DNA from 3 places in the Janthinobacterium sp. HH102 genome. Region 3 is predicted to be linked to each of the others. Evidence: predicted binding sites of a transcription regulator. Region 3 holds the regulator's gene; each other region holds the start of a gene.

Region 1 (7,471 bases), 2.0 Mb from region 3:
CTTTGCCGCTGGCCTGCGGCGTGGCCATGCTGCGGCTGGCCCCGTCGCGCCTGCTCAATGGCCTGGGCGCCGCGTATGTCGAGCTGATCCGCAACGTGCCCTTGCTGGCCCACTTCCTGTTCTGGTATTTCGGCGCGCCCGAATTGCTGCCCGATGCGTGGAAGGAGCGTTTGTATGCCGGCAATATCGAAGCCGCCAGCGCCGTCACGGCCCTGACTTTATATACGGCCGCCTACATGGCGGAAGACATCCGCAGCGGCATCCGCGCCATTCCCGCCCAGCAATTCGAGGCGGGCCGGGCGCTGGGCTTCAGTTTTCTTGCCACCATGCGCCTGTGCATCGTGCCGCAGGCGCTGCGGCTGGCCGCGCCGCCGCTGCTGTCGCAAACCCTGACCCTGTGGCAAAACACCAGCATCGCCACCGTCATCGGCGTGGCCGAGCTGATGTACCAGACGCAGCGCGTGGAAGCGGCCTCGTTCCGCAGCGTCGATGCCTTCGTCTTCGCCAGCGCGGCCTACCTGGCCGTCTCGCTGCTGATCGCCGGCCTGGCGGCCTTGCTGCAAAAGAAGGTGTCCTGATGCTGGAACTCCTCCATGATTACTGGCTGTATTTCCTCGTGGGACGCTATCCCGAGGGGCCGCTGGGCGGCCTGGCGCTGACGGTCGTGCTGGCCAGCCTGGCGCTGGTGCTGAGCCTGCCCTTCGGCCTGCTGCTGGGGCTGGCGCGCCTGAGTCCCTGGCGGCTGTTGCGCTGGCCCGTCGCCGTACTGATCCACGTGGTGCGGGGCATCCCCTTGCTGCTGGTGATTTTCTGGGCGTATTTCTTCCTGCCCAGCATCACGGGGCATGAAAGCGGGCAATTCGGCACCATGCTGGCCGCCCTCGTCATCTTCGACGGCATTTATCTGGCGGAAATCGTGCGCGCCGGCGTGCAAGCCGTGCCGCGCGGGCAGGTGGAGGCGGCCCGCTCGCTGGGCCTGAATTATCTGGACAGCATGCGCTCGGTGGTGCTGCCGCAGGCGCTGCGCCACATGCTGCCCTCGCTGGTCAACCAGTTCGTCTCGACCATCAAGGAAACCTCGCTCGGGTACATCATCGGCCTGGCCGAGGTGTCGTTCATCGCGTCGCAAGTGAACGGCCTCGTGCTGACCAAGCCCGTGCAAGTGTATTTCCTGCTGGGCATGACGTATTTTGTCTTGTGTTTCAGCCTGTCGCGCGCCGCCTTCTGGCTCGAGCGGCGCCAGGCGCGTCTCCTGAAAGCGGCAGCATGATTAACTTTGACAACGTCAACAAATACTATGGCGACTATCACGCCTTGCGCGAGATCAATGAACACGTGGCCAAGGGCGAGGTGCTGGTCGTGTGCGGGCCGTCCGGCTCCGGCAAGTCGACCCTGATCCGCACCATCAACCGCCTGGAGCCCATCGCCTCAGGGCGCATCGCGGTGGCGGGCCAGGATATCCACGCGCCGGGGCTGGACGTGAATGCCTTCCGCTCGCGTATCGGTTTTGTGTTCCAGCAATTCAACCTGTTTCCCCATTTATCCGTGCTGGACAATTGCGCGCTGGCGCCGCAGCGCTTGCGCGGCCTCGCCCGGCGCGAAGCCGAGGAGCGCGCGCTGGCCCTGCTGGAGCGCGTGGGGCTGGCACACAAGGCGCGCGCCATGCCGGCGGCCTTGTCGGGCGGGCAGCAGCAGAGGGTGGCGATTGCCCGCGCGCTGGCCATGCAGCCGCCGCTGATGCTGTTCGACGAGCCGACCAGCGCGCTGGACCCGGAAATGGTGGGCGAGGTGCTGCACGTGATGCGCGACCTGGCGCACGGCGGCATGACGATGGTGTGCGTGACGCACGAGATGGGTTTCGCGCGCGAAGTGGCGGACCGCGTCTGGTTCATGGACCACGGGCAAGTGCTGGAACGGGCCGCGCCCGAGGAGTTCTTTGCGCGGCCGCAGCATGTGCGCGCACAGCAATTCCTGGCCGATATCCGCAGCCCATATGGGGCACCGGCCTGAGGATTTCTGGGCTGTGTGCGCAAGCGAACGGTATCTTGGCGTTGTCCGGCGCACGCTATCGGAGTGGCGCACGGGGCGCCCGCAGCCGACCAGGAGGGCCGTATCATGTCACGCATCATCGCAGGTCATTTTCAGTTGCAGGAGCAGATAGACGCCGCGCGCGCCGCCCTGAACCAGGCGGGCTTTCCTGACAGCCGCATCAGCGCCTTCTTTGTCAACCAGCCGGGCCAGCATGATTTGCATGCGCTCGGCGGCGACCGCGACGTCTCGCCGGGCGCCAAGGAGACGCCGGAAGGCGTGGTCGAGGGCGTGGCCGTCGGGGCCGCCGTCGGTGCCGGCATCGGCGCGGCCACCACCCTGGCGACGGGGCCGCTGGGGCCGGTGGTGGGCGCGCTGGTGGGCGCCCATGTGGGCTCACTCTACAGTTTCAACAAGATGAAGGAGGCGGGCGAGCCCGAGAAACATGGCGAAAACCACCGCCAGCCGCGCCATCCGGGCATGCTGATCGCCGTGGCGCTGGGCGGCCTCGAAGAGCGCGAACGGGCGCTCGAGACACTGCACCGGCTGGGCGCCGAGCATATCGAGGAAGCGGAAGGCACGATCGCCAATGGCGACTGGCATGACTTCGATCCGCTCAGCATTCCCGTGCTGGTGGCGTGAATCAACGCCTCTGTGGTGCCATATGCATAAATTCCGCGCTGCACGAAATTTAGGTATGATCCTTGTTAGTATGAGTAATTATTGGTAAACAATGCCGACAGGGATAGTTTCCGCGCGCCCGAAGTGACACTGGACCAAGGTGACTGCCCGTAGTACTTGCCTCGCATGCTAACGAGTATGGATAGGAGGGCGCGTCATGACACAGGCATGGTTCATTCTGACACGGGCCGATGGGCGCGACATCTGCGCGCCCTCACCGGCACAGCTGGCCGATGCGCTGGCCGAGGTGTACCGCGGCGGCGCCGTCACGCCGGATGGCAGCCCGGCCGCCGTCTTGTTGCGCTTTGGCTACGACGATGGCTTGATGTATCAGGTCGAAGTCGCTAGCGGAGGCGAAGTCACTTTCGAGGAATGGTCGGACCGCGATTGCGAAATTGCCCTGGCCAGTCCGCGCCACATGTCGGCCCTGCCGCAGGACGACGCGCTGCAGCTGTGGCAGTGGCTGGCGCAGCGCCAGGTGGCGAAGATCCGCAGCCAGCCCTGGCAGGGCGGCTAGCCCGACCGTTTTAGCAAAGGCCTAGTGCGCCATCAGCACGGGGATCGTCATGCTCTGCAGAATCGTGCGCGTGACGCCGCCGAGGATGGTTTCGCGCAGGCGCGAATGGCCATACGCTCCCATCACCAGCAAGTCGACCGACAGGTCGGCGGCCTGCGACAGCAGCGCCTCGCCGATATCGCCGCGCCGCACGCCACCCCCATCGAGCAAATGCAGCCGCGCTTCCACGCCGTGGCGCGCCAGGTAGTGCACCAGTTCCGCGCCCGGCTGTTCGCCGTGCTCGGCCGCATGCACCTGGGCGTCGAAGATGGCCACGTGGACTTGCCCGGCGCGCTGCAGCAGGGGAAGGGCGGCGGTCACGGCGCGGCTTGCTTCCTTGCTGGCGTTCCAGGAAATGAGCACATTGCGCGCCGCTGCCGGCGGTGCCAGCAGGGGCAGCGGCGGCGCATACGGCACGATCAGCACGGGCCGGCCCGAATGCAGCAGCACATAGGCGGGAAAGTCGCGCATCACGGACGGCGATTTATCCTTGGCATTGTATTGGCTGATGACGACCAGGTCCGCATAGCGGGCCAGCAGGCTGATGCCGCCCGCCGCCTCGTCGTCGACGACGCGCTGTTCGAACGAGGCGACGCCTGCCGCGCGCACCTGCTGTTCGAAACCGTCGAGGGCGCGCGTGGCGCGGTCGCGCAGGAAATTCAGATGCAAGCTCAGGTTCGGGTCGGCATCGAGGTCGGGCTGGTGCTGGTACAGCAGGCGCGACACGCCCGTCAGCGCCACGCCCGTCAGGTGGCCGCCGCACGCCTGGGCGATGCTGGCCGCCGCTTCGATGCGGGCGGCGCGCCCGGCGCTGTCGTCGATGTGGAGCAATACGGTTTTGTACGTCATGGCCTGTCCTCTCGCTGTGCAGTAGGGGCCATTCTGGCACAGTCCGGGGTGCCGGCCGCGCACGACTGCATCAGGCTGGGCACTTGATCTGGCGCAAGGCTGGCAATAAAAACTGCTCCTACACTTGATGCCACGCAGAACAACCATAACAAGCGGGGAGAGACAGTCATGAAGGAACAAAAGGTAGCGCTGGTCACGGGCGGCATGGGCGGCCTGGGCACGGCCTTGTGCCGGCGCCTGCATGCGGCGGGCTTTGCCGTCGTGGCGGCGCATACGCCGGGCAACACGCGGGTGGAAAGCTGGCTCGACGAGCAGCAGGCGCAGCAGTATTATTTTCATCCGCTGGCCCTTGACGTGACGGACTTTGCTGCCTGCAGCGAAGCCGTCGGCAAGGTGCTGGCGCAGTTCGGCCGCATCGATGTGCTGGTCAATAACGCCGGCATCACGCGCGACCAGAGCATGCGCAAGATGGAGTTGCCGCACTGGTCCGAGGTGATGCGGACCAATCTCGACAGCCTGTTCAACATGAGCAAGCAGGTGCTGGAACCCATGCTGGAAAAGAAATGGGGACGCATCATCAATATCTCGTCCGTCAATGGCCAGAAGGGCGCGTTTGGCCAGTGCAACTACGCGGCCGCCAAGGCCGGTGTGCATGGCTTCAGCAAGGCGCTGGCGCTGGAAGTGGCGCGCCACGGCATCACCGTCAACACCGTGTCGCCCGGCTACCTGCGCACGCAGATGGTGACGGCCGTGCCGGCCGATATCCTGGAAACGAAGATCTTGCCGCAAATCCCCCTGGGCCGCCTGGGCGAGCCGGACGAGGTGGCGGCCCTGGTCGCTTACCTGGCGTCCGACGAGGCGGCATTCGTCACGGGCGCCAACATCGCCATCAATGGCGGACAGCACATGAGTTAAGCAAGCGTACAGCTTGCATAGAGGCAATGGCAGTAGAGGAGACCCATCCACCCAGCCGGCGCATAGACGCTGGCGGAGGACGGCAGGCAGCATGGTAATTACGCTGGAAAACAGGGGGCAGGGCAGCGATGCCTTGCCCTTTGTTGTCGTGCCGCCGTTAAGCTAGGGTCATGTTATGGCGCGCCGTGCCTTTTCCAGCCGGGTCTGGCAATCGATGCACAGGCGCGCTTCGGGGCGGGCGTTCAGGCGCGACAGGCCGATGGCTTCGCCGCAGTTGTCGCACAGGCCGTAGCTGCCGTCGGCAAACTTCGCCAGCGCGTGCTTGATGATGGCCAGTTGCGCCTGATTGTGCTCGGCCGCTTCGCTGACGAGGGCGTTCAAGGTGCGCACGCTGGCGTTGTCGGCCGGCGAGGCTTCGATTTCATTGAGCAGCGAGGCGCGCGCGTCCGCTTCGGCCGCTTCGTTCTCTATCTGTTCCAGCAACGCCAGCTTGCGTTGCTCCAGCACGCCTTGCAGGCGCTGTAGCTGGTCTTGCGGCAATCCATTCATGGCTGTCCCCGATAGGAGTCTCTCCTCTATGGTAGTCCAGGATGGGCGCTTCTGCTTGCGCTACTACCCGCGCCGCGTTTGACGCGGCGCAGGCAGGCGCGGGCCGTTCTATGCTGGCTCTTTCAGGCAGTTGACCATCCAGGCCACGCCGAACTGGTCTTTCAGCATGCCGAAGCGTTTGGCCCAAAACGTTTCTTCCATGGGCATCTGGATGGCGCCGTCACGCGCCAGCGCGGCGAAGGCCCGTTCCGCCTCCTCCGGCGTGTCGACGGTCAGGCAGATCGAGCTGCCGCTCATGCCCTTGGCGCCCTCGTCGCAGCCGCCGTCAGAGCCCATCAGCATGGTGGGACCCAGCTGCACGGAGCCGTGCATGATCTTGTCATACCAGTCTTCCTTGACTTGCTCCTGCATCGGCGTGCCGCGATACGGCATCAGGCACAGGTCCGTGCCATGCAGGTGCTGCCGGTAGTATTCCAGCGCTTGCGCGCAGTTTCCATTGAATTGCAAATACGGTTCGATACGCATGTTGGTCTCCTCTGGCAATCGCCCCGCAGGCACGATTGCCAGGCGGGGACGTCCCAGTATAGGCGCTCGCCGGCCGATTTCAATCAGTCCGGCGCCATCTCTTGCAGCCGCTCACGCACCTTGCCCAGCGTGCTGAGGATGCGCTCGGGATTGCCGGCCAGGACGGCACTGCCCAGATGTAACAAACTCGTCGACAGGCTGATCCAGTGCCGCACATCGTCGTTGCGGGCGATGCGCAGGCGCACCGTGTCGAGCAGGCCGCTGAGCTGGCGCTGCGCCGTTTCCAGGCCCATTACCGTATGGCCGGCAGCATCGGCATACAGCTGGTTGGCTTGCTGGCGCAAGGCTACTTCCAGGGCGAAGACGGCTTGTGCCTGGCTGTGGCTAATGCCGTTTTCTCCCTGGCTGGCGCGCTTGCGGATGGCGCGCATGACGGCGCCGTGCAGGGTGACAGCCGCCTGCGACAGGCTGTCGGCCAGTTGCTCGACGCGCATGGCGCTGCTGAGAGCCGCTTCGCGGCGTTCGCTGCCGCTGCTCCTGCCTACCGATCCGTCCATCTTGCCTCCGTGGTGGTGAGGGCGGCGGCCAGCTGTGCGTGGTCGCGCGCCAGTGCCGCCAGTTGCCGGCGCGCCAGCGTGTGGCGCAAGCCAAGCAGCCGGTATTCTTCGGTTTTACTTTGCTGCATGGTTTTCGCCAGCACGGCCAGCAGGCGCTGCTGCGGCGTGTCGGCAAACGCGATTTCCACGTCGAGCAGGCCGAGCACCATGTCGCGCTCGTTGTCGCCGCTTTTGTCGTACAGCGCCAGCAAGCTGTCGAGCGCTGCCAGTAAGGCTTGCAGCGGCGCGTCGCCGTCGTGCAGCACTTGCGCCAGGTGCGCCTGCTGGCTGGCCGCGCCGCCCAGGCGCGACAGTTGCTGCAGCAACAGGGTGTAGGCGCTGACATGACGGTCGTCGATGCCGCTGCCGGGCCAGGCGCGGATGGCGGCGCCGGCGCCGGCCAGTTCCGGCTGCACGTCGTACGCATCGGCATTCGCCAGCCGGCCCAGCGCCTGCAGATACAGGCGCACGGCCTGCGCCAGGCGCGCGACGTCCGCTTGCGCGGCGCGGCGCTGCGCATCGAGCAGGCGTTCGCGCGCGTCTTCGGCGGGCGACAGATAGGGGCGGGCGCGCTGGTAGCTGTCCACGTGGCGCTGCGACAGTTCGCCGAAGGCCGTCAAGGCATCGGTGCCGGCGGCCAGGGCGCGCACTTGCGCCAGGTCGGTGCGCGCACTGGCGCAGCCGCACAGCGCGACGGCCAGGAAGAGGCTCAGGTACAGGTTATGGCAAAGGGCGCGGCGATGGCGGGCGGGCAGGGTGGACACGTCACCTC
Region 2 (7,471 bases), 1.6 Mb from region 3:
GCGGCGACTTGCCTCGGCTGGACCTGGCGTTTTCGCGCGACCAGACGGAGCGCACCTACGTGCAGGACCGCCTGCGCGGCAATGCCGATGAAGTCAAGCTGTGGCTGGAGCAGGGCGCGGCCATCTATATCTGCGGCAGCCTGGCCGGCATGGCGGGCGGCGTCGACCAGGCCCTGCAAGAGATACTGGGCCGGCCCGCGCTCGACGCGCTGGCGGCCGAAGGGCGCTACCGGCGCGACGTGTATTAATGCAGCAGCGATTGCTTATGGCTGGATCGCAGCCAGCGGCGCCGTGTCCATGTCGCCGCTCACTTCCTGCAAGCCGCGCGCCAGGCTGGAGATGCTGGGGTTGTCGATGAAGACGCAGCGCTTGCCCGTGCGCTTGCAATAATCCTTCACGCGCCAGTAGGCGCTGTGGCTGATGCAGCCCGTCTGGCAAATCACCAGGTCGGCGGCCGCCAGGCTCGAGTCGAGCAGGTTGGCATTGTCTTCCAGGCCGCCGTCGTGGTGGGCGAACTGCGCGCCGACCCGCTCGATCAGGGCGCGGTAGGTGGCGACATTGCCGCTGCGTCCGCCCACGCACAAGACGCTTTGATCGACGAGGCGGATCGGCATTTTCAGCTTGCCGCCGGTCGGCACTTCCAGCTTGGGTGCCGGTGGCGGCACGGCGGCGGCTTGGCGCGGCTGGGCCTGTTTCAATTCCGCGATTTGCTGGCGCAATTCCTTTTCGCGCTCATCCATTTGCGCCAGGCGTTCGACCAGGCGCGTGCGCGATTCCAGTGCCGGGACGGCCGCCTGCAATTGCGCCAGTTCCGCGCGCAAGCCGTCGATCACGCTATCCTTGCCGATGGACTCGGCCCGCGTGCGCAGCAGCACGGCTTCCTGGCGTTCCAGTTCGCCCGTTTTTTCCGTCAGTGCGGCCTGGCTGCGCTGCTGCAGCTTGGCCAGTTCTTGCGTCAGGCGCGCGTTTTCTTCCTGCAAGGCTGTAAATTTGCCCATGTCGGCGCGTACGCAGGCGCCGGCCTGGTGCTGGATCATGTGCAAGTCGCGGCACATCTGCTCTTCCAGCTCGGCGTCGCAGCGCGGGTGCGTCAGGCCGGCCCAGAAGGCGCCCGACACGTCGCCGTTGGCGACGGCCGTGCGCCACAGTTGCGCTACCTGTTCCGTGGTCTTGGCGCCGCGAAAGCGCAGGATCACGGGAGCGTAGCGGCGTTCGAGTTCCTTTTGCAGCGCTTCGGACAGGCGGTTGCGCGCGCCGCATTCCGTCACGGCGCCCACGTGCACTTCGTAGTCGTCGGCCAGCACGCGCCCGCCCGTCATCTTGCCCACCAGCTTGCGCAGGTAGCCCAATGGCAAGCCCACGCCGACCAGCGGGCAATGGCAGGTATGCGACAGTTCCCACAGCCGGCGGCGGCGCGAAGCGAGCGCGGCCGTTTCCGTGTCGGCGTGGGCGCAATTGCTGATGACGGGCAGGGACTGGTCTTTGTCACACATGGCGATATCCTGTTGGGCGGTGGGGCAGCGGTGGAAGAGAAATAGAAATTAGTGCGGCAGCGGCGAGGCAGGACGTCTGGCGCTCAGCATGCGTGCCAGGCGCTCGAGCAAGGTGGTCTTCGGCGGCGCGGGCCGGTGCAGCGCCACCAGGGTGGCCCATTGCTGCGACAGTTGCTGGCAAGTCGCTTGCAGCACGGGGCCGAGGCCGGGCGAGCCGGCCAGCGCTTGCAGATGGCGTTCGATGACTGCGGCCAGTTTCTCGCAGGGACTGTCCGCATGGTAGTGCGACATCAGGTGCAGCACGGCCGACAGCAGCAATTCAGGCTGCTGGCCTTGCGGGGAAGGAAACATCGAGGAAGGTCGGTCGTTCGCCATCAAACACTCCTGTGCGGTGGTTTGGCTGGCTGCGCGCACGGGGCGCGACTGGCTGGCGAGCGTGGTGACTGGCTGCCGTGCTGCTTCAGGCAGTCAGGATCAGCTTGTTCAATTGGGTGACGCGCAGGCGATAGATCTTGCCGCTGTGCTCAATCTCCACTTCGCGGCCCTGCTGCAGCAGCGCTTCGCTGGTGATGCGGCGCGCTGGCTGGGCCATGCTGACGGGAGGACGGACGTGGGCGGTAGCGGCATCCTGGATCAAGGCTGGTTTTGAGCTTTGCATGTTGGGCTTTCTTTATCTCAGTTGAGAATGATTCGTATTTGCATTATTGTTGAATGTGGCCCGAAAAGCAAGGCTTATTTATGCGCAATCCGTGCTTTTTTGCGATGGGATGGCAGCGTGGAGCATGGCGCTGCGCGAAGGCGGCCACTGGCGCGGCATGGAAGGGGAGCGGCAGCAAAAAAGACCCGGCAAGGCGGTGCGCGCCTTGGTCGGGTCAAGCCTGTGCCAAGCTGGAAGAAATCGGGATGGCGTTAAATCGTGGCCAGCAATTGCGCCGAGGCGGCCGCGGCGGCGGTGGTGTCGGCCTTGAGCTTGGCGGCAGCCAGCTGCTTGGCGCGCGAGCGCGACGGCGGCAAGCGGCGCAGGGTTTTCAGGGCGTCCGGATCCTTGATGCCGATGGTGCGCTGGTCAACCGAGATCAGGCCGATTTCATTGAAGGCGGACAAAGTGCGGCTCACCGTTTCCAGGGTCAGGCCCAGGTAGCTGCCGATTTCGTGGCGCGTCATGCGCAGGTTGAACAGCTTGCTCGAATAGCCCATCTGCGCGAAGCGGTCGGCCAGCGAGACGAGGAAGCGCGCCACGCGGGCTTCGGCGCTCAAGGCGCCCAGCATGCCGATCATCGCCTGTTCGCGCACCAGTTCGCGGCTCATCACGCCGTACATGACGTTTTCCAGTTCCAGGTGAACACGTCCCAGCGCCGTCAGCTTCTTGAACGGCAACAGGATCAGGTCGCAGTCGGACAGTGCCACCGCTTCCGAGGAGTAGTGGCGCGAGTGGATGCCGTCGACGCCCAGCATGTCGCCCTTCATGGGAAAGCTCAGTACCTGTTCATTGCCGAATTCGTCGATGAGCACGGTTTTCAGGAAGCCCGAATTGACGATGTACAAGGTGTCGAACGGTTGGCCGATGGTATGCACGCGCTGGCCCGTCTTGAATTGCACGTGCTGGAACAGCAGTTCGTCTGCGGCGATGGTGCAGGCACTGGAGATATGCAGCAGATCGCATACCTCCTTCAGGTTCGACCATAGCCGCCCCTGGCGCTGGCGCCCCGCTTCCATCGGGGAAGAGGGAGCCAGCGATGGGGCGGCGGCGCGGGTTTCGGGCGTTTGCGTGGACAGCATGTTCATCTCCTGGTGACAGGTAGTTCAGAGTTGAATGACAGGGTGCGCAGACGGCGGGCAGGGAAAGGGCGGCGCGCGTCCAGGCTGATAAAGCTCAATTCGCTGACGACTTGCTGTGTGATGAAATAACTTCCCAGCAACTTGATTACTGGTTTCAGTATGCCAACAACCATATGCAATTAATATCAGCAGTGGCTGAATATGGCAGTAGGAGCTACGGTAGGGGGAGTAGGATTGTTCCTACGGTCGACGCGCGGGCGCGCGCCGCCGGGCTTACGTCTTGAAGGGGGAGAGCAGGCGGTGCGCCACGGCGTACTGCACCATTTCGGATAGCGAACTCATGCCCATTTTTTGCATGATGCGCGTCTTGTGCGTACTCACCGTCTTCACGCTCAGGTGCAGGTTGTTGGCGATTTCCGTGATCGACTTGCCCGCCACCAGCAGGGAAAAGACTTCGAACTCGCGGTCCGATAACTGTTTGTGCAGCAAGCTTTCATTCGGCATCATGATGTTGAGCACGAGCTGCTCGGCCACCTCGGCGCTGATGTAGGGGCGTCCCGACGCCACCTTGTGAATGGCGCCCACGAGCTGGGTACCAGCGCTTTCCTTGGTCAGATAGCCTTGTGCGCCGGCGCGGATGGCGCGCACCGCATATTGTTCTTCCTCGTGCATGGTGAGGATCAGGATGGCCAGCTTGGGCGCCTCGCTGCGGATTTGCCGGATCAGGTCGACGCCGCTGCGGCCCGGCATTGACAGGTCGAGCAGCAGCAGGTCGAAGCCGCCCTGGCGCACCTGATTGAGTACTTCAAAGCCGTCGATGGCTTCGCCCACGATATCGATATCCGGCGCGCCGTCAAGGATGCGCTTCAAGCCTTCTCGCATGATGGTGTGGTCGTCGGCAATTACAATACGTATCATAGGCGGGCAATCTGGATGCGTGAAATCTGCTCTGTCCGTCACCGGACAATCAAATGTTGAGAAACGAGAAACGTTGTCATTTTAACTGAGGCGGCCGCATTATGCCTTTTTCTGCATATGCCGGCAACGGCGGCCCCGGTGGTCATGTGACCTCTTATTCGGACGGGGGTTCCTTGATCAGCCTATGCACGAGCACGGGCAATTTCGAGTGCGACAGCACTTTATTGGTCACACTGCCCAACAGCAATTGCCCCCAGCCGCTGCGGCCATGCGAACCCATGAAAATCAGATCGCAATGCTGCAATTGCGCCACTTCCACGATCTTCAGGGCCGGGCTGTCGGAAAAGGCCGTCAGGCCCGTCGCTTCCAGGCCGCGCTTGGCGGCCGCGTCGAGGATGGGCTGCCAGTGGTCGGCGCCGGCCTTGCGCATGGCGATGCGGTACTCCTCCTCGCTGGGATAGCTTGGCGGAATGATTTCGATGTACACCGGGTACTGGTATTCGGGCGCCACATACAAGGCAAGGATGTCGGCGTGCATCTGTTCGGCAAAAGCAACGCCGGCGCAGGCCGTCAGGTTGGAGACGGTGGAGCCATCGGTGGCGATCAGAATTTTCTTATACATGGCAGGTCCTTTGGCGGTGACTGAGCGCGCGCAACGCCTCTTATTGTAGACGCGGCGGCAGCATTGTATTCATGCAAAGACTTGATAATTATCAATACAACTGCACCTTCAGTATAGACAACATTGGCAGAAAGATCGTGTGTAGCTGCAACGATGTCCATGTGGCGCTGTTGCGCAGACGCCCGGAAGCAGGATTTCTTCTGCTGTGCGTGGTCTTGCACGCACGCCAATGGTAGTATTTCAAAATACAACAGCTGGAACACATATTTCCTTGTGGAAAAGCTCTTGTAGGCCAGCTTTGCACCAGGAAGCGCGTTTTGAGATTTACCAACAGGGCGGCGCCCTGCTACACTCGCACCATCGCAGCGGTATTGCCTCAAATCATCTTAATCGAGAAATTGTGGGTATCAGTCTGTAAAACGCACAGTTCAGGCGGAATTTTGACAAATTATGGAGAAGCAGGGATATGACCAACGCCGCTGATGATTTCGACGCATTATTCGATGAAGTATCTGCGCAAAGTGCGGCCGCGGCTCAGCCCGCGTCTGCCGCCGCGCCCGCTCCCGCCGTGATTGCGGAGGACGATTTCGACGCGCTGTTCGACTCGGTGTCGGCCAACGCCGCCGTGCCGGCAGCCGCCGAGCCGGTGGCCGGCGAGGCGGAAGCGCTGCCTGTGGCCGGCGCCGAGGCGTCTGGCGACGCGGCCGATCCCGTCGACCAGTCCGACAAGCCGATGTTCGAGCGTCTGGGCGGCATCGTGCGCCTGCTGCACGATTCGCTGCGCGAACTGGGCTACGACAAGGCGCTGACGGAAGCGTCGTCGCAGATCGTCGACGCCCAGGACCGCCTGGAATACGTCGCCACCCTGACCGAACAGGCCGCCAACAAGGTCCTGAACACGCTCGACGAAGGCATGCCGGCGCAGGATGTACTGTCGAAGAAAGCCAAGGACATGGACGGCCGCTGGACGGCGCTGTTCGACGGCAAGCTGAGCCTGGAAGAATTCAAGGCCCTGGCCGGCGACTCGCGCCAGTTCGCGCAAGCCGTTGCCGAAGCGACGGAAGCGGAAAAAGCGCGCTTGCTGGAAATCATGATGGCGCAGGACTTCCAGGACATCACGGGCCAGCTGATCAAAAAAGTGGTCAACATCACCAAGACCGTGGAAAACGAACTGGCCCAGCTGTTGCGCGACAACGCGCCGGCCGAGGTGCGCGAGAAACTGGCGCAAAAGCCGGTGCCGCTGATGCAGGGCCCGTCCGTGCCGTCGGTGGCGCTGGACCAGGATAATGTAGACGACCTTCTTGCGGATTTGGGATTCTAATGGACGATATGCTCAAGGATTTCGTCGTTGAGGCGATGGATCTTGCGGTTAATGTTGAAGAGCACTTGTTGCGCCTCGAGCGCGATCCTGACAACAAGGAAACACTGAATGCGGTGTTTCGTTCCTTCCACACGATCAAGGGCGGTGCCGGCTTCATGGGCTTGCCCGCGCTGGTGGCGGCCTGCCACCTGACGGAAAACCTGTTCGACGCCTTGCGTACGGGCGCCGCGCCCGTCACCCCCATCGCCATCGAGGCGGCGCTGCAGGCGTCCGGTTTCGTCGCCGACCAGCTGACGGAACTGGCCAACGGCGCCGCGCCGGAAAGTTTGCCGGCCATGCCGGAAGAGCTGGAACACATCCTGACGAACGCCATCGAAGGCAAGGGCATGGACGCGCCTGCGCCTGCCGCCGCCGTGGTGGCGGAAGTGGCCGCGCCCGTTGCCGAGGTTGCGGAAGTGCCTGCCGCCACGCCTGCCGCCGCCGTCTCCACCGCCGGCGCCGATGGCCTGGACTGGGAAGGCATGTATAACGCCGTCGTGCCCGAGGGCAGCCGGGTCGCTGCCGCGCCGGTGTCCGCCGTCGCCGCTGCCCCTGCCGTCGTGGCCGCCGCTGCGCCCGCCGCTGCTGCCGCTGCCGCCAAGCCGGCCGCCAAGGCCTGGGATGGCGCCGAACGACGCGAAGAGCGTCCGGAAGTGCGCCATGCCGCGCCCGTCAAGGAAGACAGCATCCGCGTCGACGCCGTCAAGCTCGACGCGCTGCTGGAAGTGGCGGGCGAATCCGTGCAGGCCGCCAACCAGGCCGCCGTGCTGCTCGAACGCTTGCTGCAATTCAAATTCGAAGGCCAGGCCGCTACCCTGATGGCGACCTTGGCGGAAACCCTGGAGCGCGCCTCGCGTTACTCGACCGAACTGCAGCGGGCCACCCTGGCCACGCGCATGCAGCCTGTCGGCCGCCTGTTCCAGAAATTCCCGCGCCTGGTGCGCGAGCTGGCGAAAGACCTGGGCAAGGATGTCGAGCTGACCATCGAAGGCGCGGAAACGGAAGTCGACCGCGTCGTCGTGGACAGCCTGTACGATCCGCTCGTGCACATGCTGCGCAACTCGCTCGACCATGGCGTCGAATCGCCGGAAGCGCGCCTGGCCGCCGGCAAGCCCGCCAAGTCGTATATTTCGCTGAAAGCCTGGCAAGAGGCCAACAGCGTCATGATCGTGCTGCAGGATGACGGCAAGGGCATGGACCCGGTCTTCCTGCGCAGCAAGGCCCAGCAAAAGGGCTTGATCAGCGAAAACGCGCAATTGAGCAACGACGAATGCTTCCAGCTGGTGTTCCTGCCGGGCT
Region 3 (7,471 bases):
GGAGCGAAAGCAAATGAAATTTTCACATGCATGGATTGAGAAAAACCCCTGGCTGCTGATCGCCCTGGTCACGGTGGTGATCAGCATCGGCGGCGCCGTCGAGATCGTCCCCCTGTTCTTCCAGAAGAGCACGACGGAGCCCGTCGCCGGCCTGAAGCCGTATTCGCCGCTGCGCCTGGCGGGCCGCGACATCTACGTGCGCGAAGGCTGCTACAACTGCCATTCGCAGATGGTGCGTCCGCTGCGCGCGGAAACGGAACGCTATGGCCACTATTCGGTCGCCGGCGAGTTCGTCTACGACCGTCCGTTCCAGTGGGGTTCCAAGCGCACGGGGCCGGACCTGGCCCGCGTGGGCGCCCGCTACAGCGACGAATGGCACCGCACGCACTTGAACAACCCGCGCGACGTGGTGCCCGAGTCGAACATGCCGGCCTACCCATGGCTGGCGAAGACCAAGCTGGTGCCTGACGACATCATGCCGAAGATGCGCGCCCTGAAACGCCTGGGCCAGCCGTACAGCGACGAAGAGATCGCCGCCGGCCCCGCGCAGCTGCAGGACAAGACGGAAGAAGACGCCCTGGTCGCCTATCTGCAAGGCCTCGGTACATTAATCAAAACAAGGAATTAGCATGGCAATCGAAAACCTGTTTGACAGCGCCAGCAGCGTCATGACGGTGGTTTCCTTTATGACATTCGTGGGCATCCTGTGGTGGACGTTCAGCCGCAGCAATGGCGACTTCGACGCGGCGGCACGCCTGCCGTTCGCCGACGAGGCGCTCGACTATCCGGCCGATGCCGCGCCGGCACAAGGGGAGCGCAACCATGGCTGACTTTACCAATGGCTTCTGGAATATCTACATTGTCGTGCTGTCCCTGCTGGGCATCATCGGCTGCGGCGTGCTGCTGTACTCGCAGTCGAAAGTGAAAGTGGCCGCCGGCGCCCCCGCCGACGGCACCACGGGCCACGTGTGGGACGAGGACTTGAAGGAACTCAATACGCCGATGCCGCGCTGGTGGATGTGGCTGTTCTACATCACCATCGTCTTCGCGCTGGCCTACCTGTTCCTGTACCCGGGCCTGGGCACCTACGCCGGCAGCCTGGGCTGGAAATCGACGGGCCAGTACGAGGAAGAGCTGAAGAAGGCGGAAGCCGATTACGGCCCCCTGTTCAACAAGTACCTGAGCCAGGACTTGAAGACGGTGGCCGCCGATCCGCAGGCGCAAGCCATCGGCCAGCGTCTGTTCCTGACCTACTGCGCGCAGTGCCACGGTTCGGATGCCCGCGGCAACAAGGGCTTCCCCAACCTGACGGACAAGGACTGGCTGTATGGCGGTGATCCCGACATCATCAAGACCACCATCATGCATGGCCGCAATGGGCAGATGCCGCCGATGGGCGCCGCGCTCGGCTCCGAAAAAGATGTCGAGAACGTGGCCCATTACGTGCTGAGTCTGTCCGGTTCCACGTCGGACCCCGTCAAGTCCGTGCTGGGCAAGGCCAAGTTCGGCGCCTGCATGGCCTGTCACGGTGCCGATGCGAAGGGCAACCAGATGCTCGGCGCGCCTAACCTGACGGACAAGATCTGGCTGTACGGCGGCAGCGCCGATACCATCATGGAAACCGTGCGCAAGGGTCGCAACAACACCATGCCGGCCTTCAGCGACTTCCTCGGCGAATCCAAGGTACACGTGCTGTCGGCGTATGTCTGGAGCCTGTCGAATCCCCAGACGCCCGTGAAATGATGTAATGGAACCTCAAGTCATCAAGATGTATGCGGCCCGCGAGCAAATCTACCCTCGCGAGGCCAAAGGACGCTACGCTACCTGGCGATGGGTATGCGTATGGCTTACCCAGCTCGCGTTCTACGGCTTGCCGTGGTTGACCTGGAATGGCAGGCAAGCCCTGCTGTTCGATTTGACCACGCGCAAGTTCTACATTTTCGGCGTCGTGCTGTGGCCCCAGGATTTCATCTATCTGGCGGCCCTGCTGATCATCTGTGCGTATTTGTTATTCCTCGTCACGGCCATTGCCGGGCGGGTGTGGTGCGGGTTTTCTTGCCCGCAAACGGTATACACGGAAATCTTCCTGTGGGTCGAACGCCGCATCGAGGGCACGCGCAGCGCGCGCATGGCCCTCGACAAGCAGGGCCCCTCCGTGCGCAAGGCGTTCAAGAAGACGGCCAAGCACCTGGTATGGGGCGCCATCGCCCTGTGGACGGGCTTTACCTTTGTCGGCTACTTCACGCCGATCAAGGAACTGGCGCGCGAAGTGACCACCCTCAATTTCGGTCCCTGGGAATGGTTCTGGGTCTTGTTCTACAGCCTGGCAACCTACGGCAACGCGGGCTGGCTGCGCGAGCAGGTGTGCAAATACATGTGCCCCTACGCGCGCTTCCAGAGCGCCATGTTCGACCAGGACACGCTGATCATCACCTACGATGCCAAGCGCGGCGAACCACGCGGCGCCATGAGCAAGAAGGCCGGCAACAACGACAAGCTGGGCGACTGCATCGATTGCACCCTGTGCGTGCAGGTGTGTCCGACCGGTATCGATATCCGCAACGGCCTGCAATATGAATGCATCGGCTGCGCCGCCTGCGTCGATGCCTGCAATACGGTGATGGACAAGGTCGAGCGGCCGCGTGGCCTGATACGCTACAGCACCGACCATGCGATGGAAAACAACTTCAATTCGAAGCAGATCCGCCAGCGCGCCATGCGCCCGCGCGTGCTGATCTACACGTCCATCCTGGCCCTGATTATCATCGCCGTGTGTACGTCGCTGGCCCTGCGCACGCCCCTGAAAATGGACGTGATCCGCGACCGCGGTTCGATGGGACGCGAGGTGGAAGACGGCATGATCGAAAACGTCTATCGTCTGCAGATCATGAACACCTCGGAGCAAAGCCAGCATTTCAAAATCAGCGCTTCCGGCTTGCCGGGCCTGACCTTGCTGACGCGCGACGAAGTGACCTTGCAGCCGACGGAAACGCTGGGCTGGCCGATCCGCCTGCGCGTGCCGCACGGCGTCGGCGAGAAGGGCTCGAACAAGATTGCGATCGAATTGCACTCGCTGGACGACCCGTCGCTGCATGTGCGCGAAAGCGCGGTATTCATCGTGCCGCGCTAATGCAGGAAGGCCGGTCCCCGCATGGGGGCTGGCCGTATACCAGAAACACAGGAGAAATACCATGTCCGACAGTCTGAAACTGCAACCTCCCGTTGCCCCGTGGTACAAACACCGCTGGCCATGGCTGCTGATGATCGGTCCCGGCCTGTCCGTGGTCGTCGGCAGCTTCATGGGCTATATCGCGTTTACGCAGCCCGACGCGCTGGTGGTGGGCGACTATTACAAGCAGGGCAAGGCGATCAACCAGGATTTGAAGCGCGACACGATCGCCAGCGACCTGGCCATGGATACGACCCTGTCGTATGACGTCGCTGCAGCGCGCCTCAGCGGCTCCGTGCACAGCTTCGGCAAGGCGTACCAGGGGCCTTTGCAGCTGCACCTGGCGCATGCGACCCTGCCGGAAAAGGATATCAAGCTGCTGGTGCAGCCCGATGCGGCCGGCAATTTTTCCGTGGCGCTGCCGATGCTCGAGCGCAGCCGCTGGCAAGTGCTGGTGGAAAACGACAAACGCGAGTGGCGCCTGTCCGGCATCTGGACCTGGCCCGTGCAACGCAGCATCGCGCTGCATGCGGATGAAGAGTTATAACGTACAGCGCCGGGAAAAAACCGTAGCGAGCGGCAGTGATTTGTGGCTGAGAAGCACAGCTGTGCTATAGCACAGCGAGCATCGCAGGCCGCAAAGCACGACGCGCAGTAGGTTTTGACGGTGCTGTTACTTGCAGACGTCGGTGCCGGCTGTAATGGCTTTCAGCTTGGCCGGCTGCAAGATCTCGATCTCGCGGTTGGAGACGCGCAGCCAGCCTTCCTTCTTGAATTTCGACAATAAACGGCTGACGCTTTCGATGGTCAGGCCCAGGTAGTTGCCGATTTCCTCGCGCGACATGCGCAACTGAAATTTGCTGGCCGAATAGCCGCGCGCTTCATAGCGCGACGCCAGGTTGACGATAAAGGCGGCAAAACGCTGCGTCGCCTGCATGTTGCCCAGCAACAGCATGACACTTTGCTCGCGCGTGATTTCCTGGCTCATCATGCGGTGGAAATGGCGCAGCAGGGTCGGCATATTGCCCAGCAATTGTTCCAGGCTGGAAAACGGGATTTCACACACTTCGCTGTCTTCCAGCGCCACCGCATTACAGTGGTGGCGGTCGGCGCTGATGGCGTCCATGCCCAGCAGTTCGCCCGCCATCTGGAAACCCGTCACCTGCTCTTCGCCGCCCGGATTGATCTGGTAGGTCTTGAAGTGGCCCAGACGGATCGCATACAGGTTCTGGAACGAGTCGCCGATGCGGAACAGCGAAGCGCCGCGCACGATCTTGCGGCGGCGGCCAATGATCTGGTCCAGTCTGTCCATGTCGCCCACGTCGAGGCCCATCGGCAGACACAATTGATGCATGCTGCAGGTCGAGCATCGCGCACGCAACGCTTCCACGGTCACTGTGGGCGAGGTTGGAGTGAGTAGCGCTTCAGTCATGTCGGTACCTTTTAGAAAATGCAACAACAAGTTTACTGCATACAGGGTTGCCGTGTGCCAATTTCACCGCAATTTCGCTGAATAAACGACGTTCCGACTTTAATTATATGGCAACATCGTCAAAAGCCCATGCGGAGAGGGCAATTTGCGTGGCGGCGCTTGCCAAGCTGGGGTATTGATAGGAAAATTCCTGACAGCATTATCTGCCGCCTGTGCCGCCCGGTACTGAAAAGGAAATCATGAAGCCTCTCGGCATCAAAGCAAAAGTCGCGCTGGCCACCAGCCTGACCTCGATCGCCATGATCGCGCTGGTCACCATGATCCAGGTGCAGCACATGCGCGACGATTTCACCAAGGTACTGTTGAGCCAGCAGTCGTCCCTGATCAGCCGCACCGCCGCCGAGCTCGACGACAAGCTGGGCATGCTGCTGCAGATCGTCACCCTGACGGCCCGGCAGCAGCCGCCAGAACTGATCACCCAGCCCGCCCAATTGCGCGAATACTATTCGCGCCGCTCGATGCTGGTGCTGTTCGACGACGTGCTGGTGCTCGACGCGCACGGCGCCGTCGTGGCCGACATGCCGGAAGTGGCGGGGCGCGCCGGCATCAACGTCGCCGAGCGCGAGTATTTCCAGACCGTGCTGCGCACGCGCCAGCCCATGATCACCGAGCCGATGCTGGGCAAATCGAGCGGCATGCCCATCGTGCAGATGGTCGCGCCCGTGCTGGGCGCCGATGGCCAGGTGGCCGGCGTGGTGATCGGCGTGCTGCGCCTGTACAAGGATAACCTGCTGGGGAGGTTGCGCTCGGAAAAGATCGGCAAGAGCGGCTATTACTTCGTCCTCACGCGCGGCGCCGTGCCGCGCTATGTGCTGCATCCCGACACCAGCCGTTTGCTGCAGCCGCGCCTGCCGAACGCCAACCTGACGACCACCCGGCTGCTGAAGGACGATGGCGAAGGCACCATGGTCAGCACCAACAGCCGCGGCATCACGGCCGTCAACAGCTTCAAGCGCCTGAAATCCGTAAATTGGCTGCTGGCCGCCTCGCTGCCCCTCGACGACGCCTTCGAACCGTTCGACGGCGTGCTGTACCGGCTGGTGCTGTGGAGCATCCTCGCCTCGCTGCTGGCCGCAGCCGTGCTGGGCTGGGTCACCGTGCGCCTGCTCTCGCCGCTGGTGCGCCTGCGCGACACCCTGCAGGCGCTGCGCACCAGCGGCAGCCGTTTCACTCCCGTGCCCGTGCAGCAGCGCGACGAGATCGGCGAGCTGACGGAAGCGTTCAACGGCCTGATGAGCGAGCGCGACCGCTTGCAGCAGGAGCTCGAATCGCGCGCGGCGGAGCTGGAACAGGAACGCGACCGGGCCGAGGCGGCCAACCGCGCGAAGAGCGATTTCGTGGCCAACATGAGCCATGAAATCCGCACGCCCCTCAATGCCGTGCTGGGCATGGTGTATTTGCTGGGCAATACCAAGCTCGATACGGAACAGCGCAAGTATCTGACCATGGTGCGCGTGGCCGGCCAGTCGCTGCTGGGCATCCTCAACGACGTGCTCGATTATTCGAAGATCGAGGCACGCCGCATGGAATTGTCGCCCGTCGAATTCGACCTCGACGAGGTCATGAACACGCTGGCCACGACGATGACGATGAATGCGGGCGAAAAGGAGCTGGAACTGGCGATTGCCGTCGAGCCCGACGTGCCGCGCCGCCTCATGGGCGACGCCCAGCGCCTGCAGCAGATTCTCGTCAACCTGGCCGGCAACGCCATCAAGTTTACCGAGAGCGGCGAAGTGGTGGTGGCCGTCAGCCTGGCCGAGAAAGACAAGGGCCGCGCCTGGCTGCGCTTCGAAGTGCGCGACACGGGCATCGGCATGACGGAGTTGCAGCAACAGCAGCTGTTTGCCGCGTTTTCGCAAGGCGACCAGAGCATCACGCGGCGCTTCGGCGGCACGGGCCTGGGCCTGGCCATCAGCAAACAGCTGATCCACATGATGGGCGGCGACATCGCCGTTGCCAGCAGCGAAGGCAAAGGCAGCCGCTTCTGGTTCAGCGTGCCGTTCGAGATGCTGGCGCAGCCGGCCGAAACGCGGCGCACGCCCACCCTGGGCCAGCTGCGCCTGCTGGTGGCCGACGACAACCGCACCACGCGCGAACTGATCGTCAAGCTGATCGAGGCGTGGGGCTGGCTGGCCGACGAAGTGGACTCCGGCTTTGCCGCTATCGAACTGTACCGCGAGCGCCTGGCGCAGCAGCAGCCGTACGACGTGGTGCTGGCCGACTGGCACATGCCCGTGATGGACGGCCTGGCCACGGCCAAGGCCATCCGCCAGGCAGCCAGCGGCCAGCGCCAGCCCATCGTGGTCATGGTCAACGCCTTCGCCCGCAACCACCTCGAGGAAATCTCCAGCGCGGCCGAGGCCGACGTCGTGCTGATGAAGCCGATCACGGGCTCGAGCCTGTTCGACGCCCTGCACCAGGCGCTGATTACCAAGCACGACGGCGGCGAGCAGCGCATGCTGCAACAGCCGCTGGGCACGGAACTGGCCGGCGTGCATTTCCTGCTGGTGGAAGACAACCATTTGAACCAGGCCGTGGCGCGCGGCATCCTCGAACACATGGGCGCCACCCTGGACGTGGTGGGCGACGGGTTGCAAGCGGTGGAACGGCTGCGCACGGAAGCGTTGCGCTACGACATCGTGCTGATGGACATGCAGATGCCCGTCATGGACGGCTTCAGCGCCACCCACATCATCCGCACGGAACTGCGCTTGAGCCTGCCCGTGATCGCCATGACGGCCGGCGTGCTGGCGTCCGAGCGCGAGCGCTGCATGACGGCCGGCATCAGCGATTTCATCGCCAAGCCCGTG

Evidence for each region. The regulator FNR, encoded in region 3, switches genes on or off when oxygen is low (the NO sensors DNR and NnrR bind a similar motif). The targets are predictions, from matches to a motif close to TTGATNNNNATCAA.
Region 1: a site for FNR is predicted at 4,198-4,211, ahead of JAB4_RS10470 (universal stress protein). Genes of this name have one in related genera too.
Region 2: a site for FNR is predicted at 4,894-4,907, ahead of JAB4_RS22670 (universal stress protein). Genes of this name have one in related genera too.

What each region holds. Positions count from the first base shown of each region.
Region 1 covers NZ_CP062062.1:2,287,672-2,295,142, forward strand. Annotated here, with positions in the region: gene JAB4_RS10445 (amino acid ABC transporter permease) at 1-578, shown strand, start outside; gene JAB4_RS10450 (amino acid ABC transporter permease) at 578-1,270, shown strand; gene JAB4_RS10455 (amino acid ABC transporter ATP-binding protein) at 1,267-2,010, shown strand; gene JAB4_RS10460 (glycine zipper domain-containing protein) at 2,116-2,670, shown strand; gene JAB4_RS10465 (hypothetical protein) at 2,867-3,226, shown strand; gene JAB4_RS10470 (universal stress protein) at 3,248-4,114, opposite strand; gene phbB (acetoacetyl-CoA reductase) at 4,283-5,029, shown strand; gene JAB4_RS10480 (TraR/DksA family transcriptional regulator) at 5,198-5,578, opposite strand; gene JAB4_RS10485 (VOC family protein) at 5,687-6,103, opposite strand; gene JAB4_RS10490 (hypothetical protein) at 6,187-6,660, opposite strand; gene JAB4_RS10495 (hypothetical protein) at 6,645-7,463, opposite strand.
Region 2 covers NZ_CP062062.1:4,967,164-4,974,634, reverse strand. Annotated here, with positions in the region: gene JAB4_RS22700 (sulfite reductase subunit alpha) at 1-248, shown strand, start outside; gene JAB4_RS22695 (DUF2325 domain-containing protein) at 264-1,493, opposite strand; gene JAB4_RS22690 (hypothetical protein) at 1,542-1,868, opposite strand; gene JAB4_RS22685 (hemin uptake protein HemP) at 1,954-2,151, opposite strand; gene JAB4_RS22680 (helix-turn-helix domain-containing protein) at 2,403-3,209, opposite strand; gene JAB4_RS22675 (response regulator transcription factor) at 3,546-4,190, opposite strand; gene JAB4_RS22670 (universal stress protein) at 4,345-4,812, opposite strand; gene JAB4_RS22665 (protein phosphatase CheZ) at 5,279-6,133, shown strand; gene JAB4_RS22660 (chemotaxis protein CheA) at 6,133-7,471, shown strand, end outside.
Region 3 covers NZ_CP062062.1:275,393-282,863, forward strand. Annotated here, with positions in the region: gene ccoO (cytochrome-c oxidase, cbb3-type subunit II) at 14-628, shown strand; gene JAB4_RS01190 (cbb3-type cytochrome c oxidase subunit 3) at 630-830, shown strand; gene ccoP (cytochrome-c oxidase, cbb3-type subunit III) at 823-1,743, shown strand; gene ccoG (cytochrome c oxidase accessory protein CcoG) at 1,748-3,130, shown strand; gene JAB4_RS01205 (FixH family protein) at 3,192-3,716, shown strand; gene fnr (fumarate/nitrate reduction transcriptional regulator Fnr) at 3,843-4,601, opposite strand; gene JAB4_RS01215 (response regulator) at 4,841-7,471, shown strand, end outside.